Regions from separate parts of the Pseudomonas oryzihabitans genome, predicted to be linked through region 1. Evidence: riboswitches for the same ligand, from Rfam matches in the RefSeq annotation. Region 1 holds a riboswitch; each other region holds the start of a gene.
The links. A riboswitch is a leader RNA that binds a small molecule or an ion and turns the genes downstream of it on or off. The one in region 1 is predicted to bind cobalamin.

Region 1 (3,251 bases):
CAGGCACGGTCGAAATGCTTGTCGAAACGGGTGCCGACTCCCTGTACCAGCAGGCGCAGCGGCTTGCCGGCAATGGCGGCGAAGCCCTTCACCCGCAGCACGCCATGGCGCTTGACCACCTCGGTCAGGGCCGCCAGCAGGGTCGCTTCGGCGACTTCGGGCAATTCGACACCAAAGGAGTCGAATTCGTCATGATCATGGTCTTCATGCCCCTCGAGGTCGTGGTGGGTCGGACGGCTGTCGATATGGGCCTCGGACTCGGCCTGCAGCCCCAGCAGCACCGACAACGGCAGCACGCCGCGACTGGCTTCCACCACCTTGACCGCCGGCGGCAATTCCTCGGTCACCTCGGCGCGGACCCGGGCCAGCGCCTCGGCATCCAGGCCGTCGGCCTTGTTGAGGATCACCAGGTCGGCACTGGCCAGCTGGTCTTCGAACAGCTCATGCAGCGGCGACTCGTGGTCCAGGTTGGGATCCTGGCGGCGCTGAACGTCCACCTGCTCGGGGTGGGCGGCGAAGGTGCCGGCAGCCACGGCCGGACTGTCGACCACGGTGATCACCGCGTCCACGGTGCAGGCGTTGCGGATCTCCGGCCACTGGAAGGCCTGCACCAGCGGCTTGGGCAAGGCCAGGCCGCTGGTCTCGATGAGGATGTGGTCGATGTCGCCACGACGCGCCACCAGCTCCTTCATGACCGGGAAGAACTCTTCCTGCACGGTGCAGCAGAGGCAGCCGTTGGCCAGTTCGAAGACCCGACCCTGGGCTTCTTCTTCGGTGCAACCGATGCTGCACTGACGGAGGATCTCCCCGTCGATGCCCAGTTCGCCGAATTCATTGACGATCACCGCGATGCGGCGGCCTTCGGCATGGTCGAGCATGTGGCGCAACAGGGTGGTCTTGCCGGAGCCGAGGAAGCCGGTGACGATGGTGACGGGGGTCTTGGCCAGGGTTTTCATGGGCTGCCCTTAGGTGAAATGCGAGAAAAGGCGGGCAGGCATGCCGGACGCTCGCACGCTGGCGAGGCCCTGGTGGCAGCCCGGATCACCCCGCCCGGTTGCGTATGGAAAACTAGCGAGGCAGGTCTCCTGGCTCACGGCGCCCGACTCCGGCCTTCCCGCGTGAGCAGTGGCCTTAGAGCTTGTTCATGATTTCGCGAGCTAGAGTCGAGCAAGGCGAAGATACTTAAGGAAGCGGATCGGACTCGCGCTCGAGTTTACGAATGGTAAATGAGCATTCCGAAAGCATCTTCAACGCAGTTGACCGACGCGCAGCACATTATGAACAGGCTCTGTGGAGAGGCTGAAGATGCCGCTTACAGTTGCGGGGGCAGCCGCGGTGTCGCACCGCGTTCCCTTTCAAGCTCTTGCGGACAAGAGCACCTCGAAGCCCGACAGGCTACGAGTGCCCCGCCGGGGTGTCAATCGAACAGGCTTGACCGTCGGACGACCCGCGTGGTCTGCTCGACCCTGCTTCAGGTGTCGCGACTCCGCCATGGGTCGCGGTGAAACGGGAAGCCGGTCCAAGTCCGGCACTGCCCCCGCAACGGTAGACGAGCGCAGGATCACGATGCCACCCGGCCGGCAAGCTTGGGGAAGGCGATCCTGGTAGTCGTACGGGAATGCGATCTTGAGCGAGCCCGCGCACGGCAAGACGAAACCTTCGTAGCAAGCGTCATTTACAGGGTGTAGATGAGTCTTGCGGAGAAGGATTCGACAACGCCGGGCCGAGCGCAGCCAGCCCGCCCCCACAAGACCCTCGTGAGTCCGGAGACCGGCCTGTCGCCTTCAAGCAACCCGCGGTGGGCGGTCGTGCTGGACGGCGGCTGCCTACCGGCCCGCTGCCTAGGCGCGTCCCTGCCGCTTCGACTCCGAGGCCTCGTCATGACCGCTGCCCGCTCCACCACCGCCCTGCCCCAGACCAGTACCCGCACCCAACGCCTGACGGCCACCCTGCTCGCCTGCCTGTTTGGCCTGGGCCTGGTGTTCCTGGCCGGCTTTTCCCATGTCGAGGCCCTGCACAACGGCGCCCACGACACCCGCCACAGCGAAGGCTTCCCCTGCCACTAAGAGGAGATCGGCATGTTTCAGCGTATCGCCTTCAGTGCCGGCGTGGCCGGCCTGCTCGCCGCCCTTCTGCTGAGCGTCCTGCAGAGCCTCTGGCTGACCCCGCTCATCCTTCAGGCGGAAACCTATGAGGTACAGGTCGAGGCACCGGTCATGACGGAGCATCATGAGCACGGCGCAGAAGCCTGGTCGCCGGAAGACGGCTGGCCACGCACCCTGGCCACCTTTGGCGGCAACCTGGTGGTGGCTGTGGGCTTCGGCCTGGTCCTGGCGGGCCTGTTCAATCTGCGCACACCGCACCGAACCTACCAGGGCCTGCTGTGGGGACTGGCTGGCTATGCCACCTTCTGCCTCGCGCCCAGCCTCGGCCTGCCACCGGAACTGCCAGGGACCGCCGCAGCCGACCTGACCCTAAGGCAAACCTGGTGGATCGGCACCGCTGGGGCCACCGCGTCCGCCCTCGCCCTGCTGGTCTTCGCCCGCCATCCCGGCTACAAGATCATCGCTCTGGGTCTGCTGGTATTGCCGCATGTGCTAGGTGCGCCCCAGCCCATCGAGCATTCCAGCCTGGCACCGCACGAGCTGCAGCGGCACTTCCAGATCGCCGTGCTGGCGAGCAATCTGCCATTCTGGTTGTTGCTGGGACTGGCCTGCAGTTGGCTGTTTCGCCGTCAGGGCGCGTCACACCCATGAAACGGGTCCTGGGCCTGGGCTGCCGGCGGGGCTGCTCGCTGGACGAACTCGCCGAACTGGCGCAGTCGGTGTTGCAGGAAGCCGAGTGCGAAATCACCGCCCTGACGGCCCTGGCCACGGTGGAAAGTCGACTGGAAGAAGGGGCCTTATGCGCCCTCGCCGAGCGCTGGCACCTGCCACTGCTCGGTTTCACGGCGGCGCAATTGGCTCAGCAGGTCGGCGTCCTTTCACCCAGCGCTGTCGCGCTGGAACACACCGGTAGCTCGAGCATTGCCGAGGCCGCGGCATTGAGGGCGGCTGGCGAAGGTGCCCGATTGCGCGTGAGCAAGCGCAAGAGCGCGGCCGCCACGGCGGCCCTGGCCTATTCCTGAGGCGCCACTTCGGCGTCGGCGCCACTGATCCGGGCGCGGACATGGATGGGGCTGAAGGCTTCGTGCTGGACCAGCTCCACCAGGGATTCCTTGACCAGTTCGAGGATGGCCATGAAGGTCACCA
Region 2 (3,251 bases), 930 kb from region 1:
GCAAGTCCAGGTTGGCCTGGTAGAGAAACGCCAGGGCCGCATCGCGGGCCACGCCAATGCGCACCCCGGCCAGCAGCGGTTCGACCGGCGTCGGCTCCGGCGCGGCGAAGGCCACTGGCGGCGGCAATTCGATGTCGGAGCTGGCGGCCAGGGCATCGGCCGCCATGTCCAAACGGCGATCCAGGTCGGTGACCTCGTCGGCCTGGATCAGCCCCAGGTGGCGACTGGGCAGCTCGATGCCGGCATCTCTTGGCAGGCTGCCAAAGAAGGTCATGCCCGCCGGCAGGCTGCCGCGGATCAGCTGCGTCTGCCGCGGGCTGCCACTGCGATTGGCCAGCACACCGGCGAACGGCAGGCTCGGCCGATAGTGGGCCAGGCCATAGGCCAGGGCACCAAAGGTCTGCGCCAGGCCCGCGGCGTCGATCACCCCCAGTACCGGTACGCCGAAGCGCTCGGCCAGGTCCGCCGCCGACGGCTGCCCGTCGAACAGCCCCATGACGCCTTCGATGAGGATGAGGTCCGCCTCCGCCGCCGCTTCCCACAACAGGCGCCGACTCTCGGCCTCGCCGATCATCCACAGATCGAGCTGGTAGACCGGGGCGCCACTGGCACGGGCGAGGATCATCGGATCGAGAAAATCCGGGCCGCACTTGAACACCCGCACCCGCCGCCCCTGGCGTGCATGCAACCGGGCCAGGGCGGCGGTGACGCTGGTCTTGCCCTGACCGGAGGCCGGGGCGGCGATCAGCAGCGCCGGGCAGTGCCGCGGTTCGCCTACCATTCGATGCCCTGCTGGGCGCGGACGCCGGCCTGGAAGGCATGCTTGACCAGACTCATGTCGGTCACGGTGTCGGCGGCTTCGATCAGGGCCGGCGGCGCGCCGCGGCCAGTCACCACCACATGCTGGTGCGCCGGACGCCCGGCGAGATCGGCCAGCACCTGGTCGACCTCCAGATAGCCATGCTTGAAGGCGATGTTGAGTTCGTCCAGCAGCACCAGGCCGATGGCCGGATCGCGCAAGAGCTCCACTGCCACCGCCCAGGCCGCGGCCGCCGACTGCAGGTCGCGGGCACGATCCTGGGTGTCCCAGGTGAAACCCTCGCCCATGACGTGGTAACGCACCTCGTCGGGGAAGCGCCTGAAGAAGAGTTGCTCGCCGGTGTCGCGGCGGCCCTTGATGAATTGCACCACGCCGACCTGCATGCCGTGGCCGAGGGCGCGTGCCGCCATGCCGAAGGCGGAGCTGCTCTTGCCCTTGCCGATGCCGGTGTGCACCAGCAGCAGGCCGCGTTCGTCCTGGGCGTCGGCGATCCGGGCGTCGATCACCGCCTTCTTGCGCACCATGCGCGCGCGATGGCGCTCGTCACGCTCGGGGCTGTTCGAATCAGGGGTGTCGGTCATGGCGGTTCTCCGGGTGCGGGCGCGACGGAGAAACGGGCAGAGACGCCGCCCGCGCAAGGCAGGTGGCGACGCCGCACGACGCCCTCCGCATCGCCGAGATGAACGCAAGCGTGGCCGGTCTCCGGGCTGGTGAGTCGATACCCTCGGGCACCCGCTGCGCCCCTTCCCGGCCGGGGCCAGTGGGTCTCGCGCAGCTGCTACTCAACTACCGTTGCGGGGGCAGCGCCGGCTCGACCGGCTTCCCTGTTTCACCCCGACTCAAACGGGGCACCACGTGCAAGGGCGCAGGGTACGGACTACCCGAGAGAGCGTCAATCGATCGCGCGGGCCGAACTCGGCGCCCGGCGGCCGGGTCCACCCTTAGCACCCCACTGCCAGGAGATACCTATGACCGAATCCTCCCTCGCCGCCTGCATCAAGGCCTGCCTCGACTGCGCGGCCGCGTGCGAAACCTGCGCCAGCGCCTGTCTGGGTGAAGCCAATCTGGACATGATGCGCGATTGCGTGCGCCTAGATCGTGACTGCGCCGACGCCTGCCGCCTGGCCGCCACCTTCATGCAGCGCGGCAGCGATCGCCTGGCCGAAGCCTGTGCCCTCTGCGTGGCGACCTGCCGCGCCTGCGCCGCCGAATGCGGCAAGCACAAGGCCGACCACTGCCAGGCTTGCGCCCAGGCCTGTGAAGCCTGCGCCGATGCCTGCGCAGCCATGGCCGCCTGAGCCCCTTACCGCGTTGATACCCGCCCGATCCGGTCCGGCCGCTGACGCAGCGCCGGATGCAGGGCGGTGCCTAGGCCCGGTGCGGTTGGCGGTAGCAGCCAGCCCTGCTCCAGTACCGGCAGCTCGGTGACCAGCTCACGATAGAAGCCCGCCAGATAGGCTCGCACCACTTCCTGAAAGATGGCATTGGCTGAGGCCAACCCCAGATGCAGCGAGGCCATCAGCACCACCGGTCCGGTGCAATCGTGCGGGGCGATGGGCTTCTGATAGGCCTCGGCCAAGGTGGCGATCTTGCGTGCCTCGCTCAACCCACCGCACCAGGACAGGTCCACCATCACATAGTCCAGCGCATCGGCCGCCAGCAGATCGCGGAAGGCACCGCGCATCGCTAGGGTCTCGCTGCCGCAGACCGGAATGCCCGCCAGTCGCCGGAAATCCGCTAACCCCTGAACGTGATCCATCTTGATCGGATCTTCCGCCCAGAAGATGTTGTAGTCCTTGAGTGCTCGGGCGATCTGCAGGGCGCAGGTCGGATTCCACAAGGAATGGAATTCGCACATTACCTCGATGCCATCGCCGACCGCCTCCCTGATGCGCGCAAAGGGCTCCAGACCCTGGCGCAAGTCGGTGCTGGACAGAAACTGGCCGCCACTGGCCAGGGCGAAGGCATCGAAGGGCCAGATCTTCATGGCGGCAAACCCTTCGTCCATCAGGCTCTGGGCCAGTTCGCCCGGGTTTTCCACTGCCGCCACCTGATCGTCGTAGCGACCGGCCACACGGGCCTCACCCTTGGCGATCAGCCGGCGCTGCTCACCACCGGTATTGAAGTTGGGACTGGCGCAGGTGTTGTAGGCGCGCATCCGCTCGTGGACCTGGCCACCCAGCAGCTGATGGATCGGCACACCCATAGCCTGGCCGAACAGGTCCCAGAGGGCGATGTCCAGCGCCGAAGCCGCTCGGGTTTCCACGCCGCTGCCGTTGAAGCCGAGATAGCCACGCAGCAGCGCCCGACTGTGGGCTTCGATCTGCAGGGGATCGCGACCCAACAGCAGTGGCGCGCAAAGCGAGTGGATCTGCGCCTCCACCGCTTCGGCGCCGCGAAAGGTCTCACCCAAACCGACCAGGCCACTGTC
Region 3 (3,251 bases), 1.7 Mb from region 1:
TGGTGGTACCGGGGGTGAAATGGAAGGGTTGAGCCCGGCCATCGTCATCCTCGGCCCTGGCGCCCTGGCCACTGCTCGCCGCCTGCAGGCTGGCCTGCCGGGCAGCCTGGTGCACGGCCTGGCCGGGCGGGTCGAGGGCGACGTGACCTACACCGCTTTCGGCGACCATCTGCGCGACCTCTATCGCCAGCAGCGGCCGCTGCTGGTGCTCTGCGCCGCCGGCATCGTCATCCGCAGCCTGGCGCCGCTGCTGGACGACAAGACCGCCGAGCCGCCGGTACTGGCGGTGGCCGAGGACGGCAGCGCCGTGGTGCCGCTGTTGGGCGGCCTGGCCGGTGCCAATCGCCTGGCCCGCCAGCTGGGTACCTTGCTGGACGTGGCCCCGGCCATCACCACCAGTGGTGAACTGAGATTCGGCACCTGCCTGCTCGATCCACCGGCCGGCTATGCCCTGGCCGACGTCGACGTGGCCAAGCACCGGGTGGCCGATCTGCTGGCCGGCGCCCCGGTACGCATCGAGGGCGAGGCGCCCTGGCTGGACGAGGTACCCCTGGCCCGTGACCCCGCTGCGCACCAGCGCATCCTGGTCTCGCCGCTGGCCAGTGCCGACGACCACACCCTGCTCATCCATCCCCGCGCCGTGCTGGTGGCGGTACGTGCCGATGCCACCGCTGCCGCCGTCACCGAACTGCTTGCCAGCACCGGCTATGCGCCAGGTGCCGTGGCGGTGCTGCTGGCGCGGGCGGAAGACATGGCCGCGCCCGGCCTGGTCGAGCTGAGCCAGGCGCTGGATGTGCCGTTGAGATTCGTCGACGCCAACACGCCGGACTTCGCCCTGACGACGGTGGAACGTGCCCAGGAGCGGGGCATCGCCCTGCACCTGCATGACCGGCCGCTGGAAGCCGAGGACCTTGGCCAGCGGCGTGGCCGCCTCAGCGTGGTGGGCCTCGGCCCCGGCGCGGCCGAGCTCATGGCACCGGTGGTGCGCCGCGCCCTGGACCAGGCCCAGGACGTACTCGGCTACGCGACCTACGTGCAGATGGCCGGCCCCTTGCGTCCGGATCAGTTGGCCCATGCCAGCGACAACCGTGAAGAATTGCAGCGTGCCCGCCATGCCTTCGAGCTGGCTGCCAGCGGGCGCCAGGTAGTCATGGTGTCGTCCGGCGATCCGGGTGTATTCGCCATGGCCGCCGCGGTACTGGAGGTGCTGGAAGGCGCCGATGACCCGCGCTGGGCGGCGGTGGAGCTGGAGATCCTGCCGGGCATCACCGCGGCCATGGCCAGCGCCGCCCTGGCCGGGGCGCCCCTGGGCCACGACTTCTGCCTGATCTCCCTGTCCGACAACCTCAAGCCCTGGGCGGTGATCGAGCAGCGCCTGCGCCAGGCCGCGGCAGCGGACCTGGCCATGGCCTTCTACAACCCCATCTCCAAGGCTCGCCCGCACCAGTTGGAGCGCGCGCTGGACGTGCTGCGCAGCTGCCGTTCGGCGACCACCCCGGTGATCCTCGGCCGTGATGTCGGCCGGCCCGGCGGGGGGCTCGAATACACCAGCCTCGGCGCCCTGCGCAGTGACATGGTGGATTCACGCACCCTGGTGATCCTCGGCTCCAGCCATACCCGGCGCTTTCCGCGGGCCGATGGCGGCGAATGGGTCTATACGCCGCGCTGGTACGATCCGGAATTGTTATAAAGTAACATTTAATGCTTGAATCCTGGTCGCCGCTGGCCCACCCTCGGCGACCCTTCCTATTCCCTGGCGGGAAGCCGGTGAGAGTCCGGCGCGGTCGCGCCACTGTGAGCTTCGAAAGAAGCGAGCCAGACCTCGCCAGGGAACATCCATCATCCACAAGGGACGCGTCATCCCAAGGAGAGTCCATGCTTCGCCGTCTTTCACCGCTGCTCGCCGCCGGCCTGTTGTCCGTTTCCGCCCTTAGCGCCCAGGCCGCCACGACCTATCCGCTGACCATCCACAACTGCGGCCGTGACCTGGTCTTCGAGCGCGCGCCCCAGCGCCTGGTCAGTCTGGGCCAGGCCAGTACCGAGTTGCTCTTGCGCCTGGGCGTGGGCTCGCGCCTGGTGGGTACCGGGGTCTGGTTCGGCGGCCTGCCGAAAGACCTGCAGGAGGAGGGCAAGGGCATTCCGCGCCTGGCCGACAACGCTCCCAGCTTCGAAGCCGTGGTCGGTACCCGGCCGGACCTGGTGGCGGCGCAGTACACCTATCACGTCGGACCCGGCGGCGAGGTGGCGGACTTCCCCCGCTTCGCCAAGCTGGGCATCGCCGCCTATGTGGCGCCCAGCGATTGCGAGGGCAAGGCGGTGACTGCTGATTCCAACAGCGACGGCAGCCGCAGCGCGCCCTTCGACATGAACCTGGTGACCCGCGAGGCCCGGGAACTGGCGGCCATTCTCGATGTGCAGCCGGCTGGCAAGCAGTTGGTTGCCGAGCTGGATCACCGCATCGCCGCCGCTGGCGAGCAGGCCAAGGCGGCCGGGGTCCAGGGGCGTTCGGTGCTGTTCTGGTTTTCCAGTCCGCGCCTGGAAGGCGATCCCTGGGTCGCTGGCAACCTGGGCGCACCGGCCTGGATCGCCCGGTCCCTGGGCCTGCGCAACGTGGTCGACAGCGCCGAGGAATGGCCAGCGGTGAGCTGGGAACGTATCGCCAGTCTGGACCCTGACTATATCGTCGTGGCGCGCATGGACCGCCGTCTCTATCCCGCCGATGACGTCGACAAGAAGCTGGCCTTCCTGCGCAGCGACCCCCTGACCCGCGAATTGCGCGCGGTGCGCGAGAACCACCTGCTGGTGGTGGACGCCCCGACCCTCAATCCCTCGCTGCGGGTGGTGGACAGCGTCGAGACTCTGGCCGCCGACCTGGCCAAGCCGCAACCATGAGCCTGCCCCTGGCAGCCGAAGGGGCCCGGCCCTGGCGCTGGCTGCTGGGCCTGGCCGCCGTGCTGGCGCTGGCGGCGAGCGTGGTGCTGGCCGCTTCCTTCGGCGAGATGCCCATCGCGCCTCTGACCAGCCTGCAGGCCATCGCCAACGGCCTAGGCCTGGGGCCCTATCCGGTGGAGCGTATCGTCCAGGGCATCGTCTGGGAGTACCGCCTCAGTCGTGCCCTGGTGGCGGCCTGCTGTGGCGCGGGCCTGGCGGTCTCCGGCGCCATTCTCCAGGCGCTGCTGCGCAACGCCCTGGCCGAACCCTATGTGCTGGGGCTGTCGGCAGGGGCCTCCACCGGCGCGGTGCTGGTAATG

Region 2: another riboswitch for cobalamin. It lies ahead of cobO (cob(I)yrinic acid a,c-diamide adenosyltransferase); the one in region 1 lies ahead of APT59_RS11675 (CbtB domain-containing protein).
Region 3: another riboswitch for cobalamin. It lies ahead of APT59_RS19345 (ABC transporter substrate-binding protein); the one in region 1 lies ahead of APT59_RS11675 (CbtB domain-containing protein).

The regions. Positions count from the first base shown of each region.
Region 1 covers NZ_CP013987.1:2,518,359-2,521,609, forward strand. The annotation lists gene cobW (cobalamin biosynthesis protein CobW) at 1-956, opposite strand, end outside; cobalamin riboswitch at 1,058-1,398, opposite strand; cobalamin riboswitch at 1,457-1,794, shown strand; gene APT59_RS11675 (CbtB domain-containing protein) at 1,881-2,066, shown strand; gene APT59_RS11680 (CbtA family protein) at 2,079-2,756, shown strand; gene APT59_RS11685 (cobalamin biosynthesis protein) at 2,753-3,127, shown strand; gene APT59_RS11690 (segregation and condensation protein A) at 3,118-3,251, opposite strand, start outside.
Region 2 covers NZ_CP013987.1:1,585,545-1,588,795, reverse strand. The annotation lists gene APT59_RS07120 (cobyrinate a,c-diamide synthase) at 1-781, opposite strand, end outside; gene cobO (cob(I)yrinic acid a,c-diamide adenosyltransferase) at 775-1,401, opposite strand; cobalamin riboswitch at 1,496-1,691, opposite strand; gene APT59_RS07110 (four-helix bundle copper-binding protein) at 1,789-2,118, shown strand; gene APT59_RS07105 (mandelate racemase/muconate lactonizing enzyme family protein) at 2,124-3,251, opposite strand, start outside.
Region 3 covers NZ_CP013987.1:4,251,667-4,254,917, reverse strand. The annotation lists gene APT59_RS19355 (precorrin-2 C(20)-methyltransferase) at 1-32, shown strand, start outside; gene cobJ (precorrin-3B C(17)-methyltransferase) at 20-1,690, shown strand; cobalamin riboswitch at 1,697-1,845, shown strand; gene APT59_RS19345 (ABC transporter substrate-binding protein) at 1,876-2,892, shown strand; gene APT59_RS19340 (FecCD family ABC transporter permease) at 2,889-3,251, shown strand, end outside.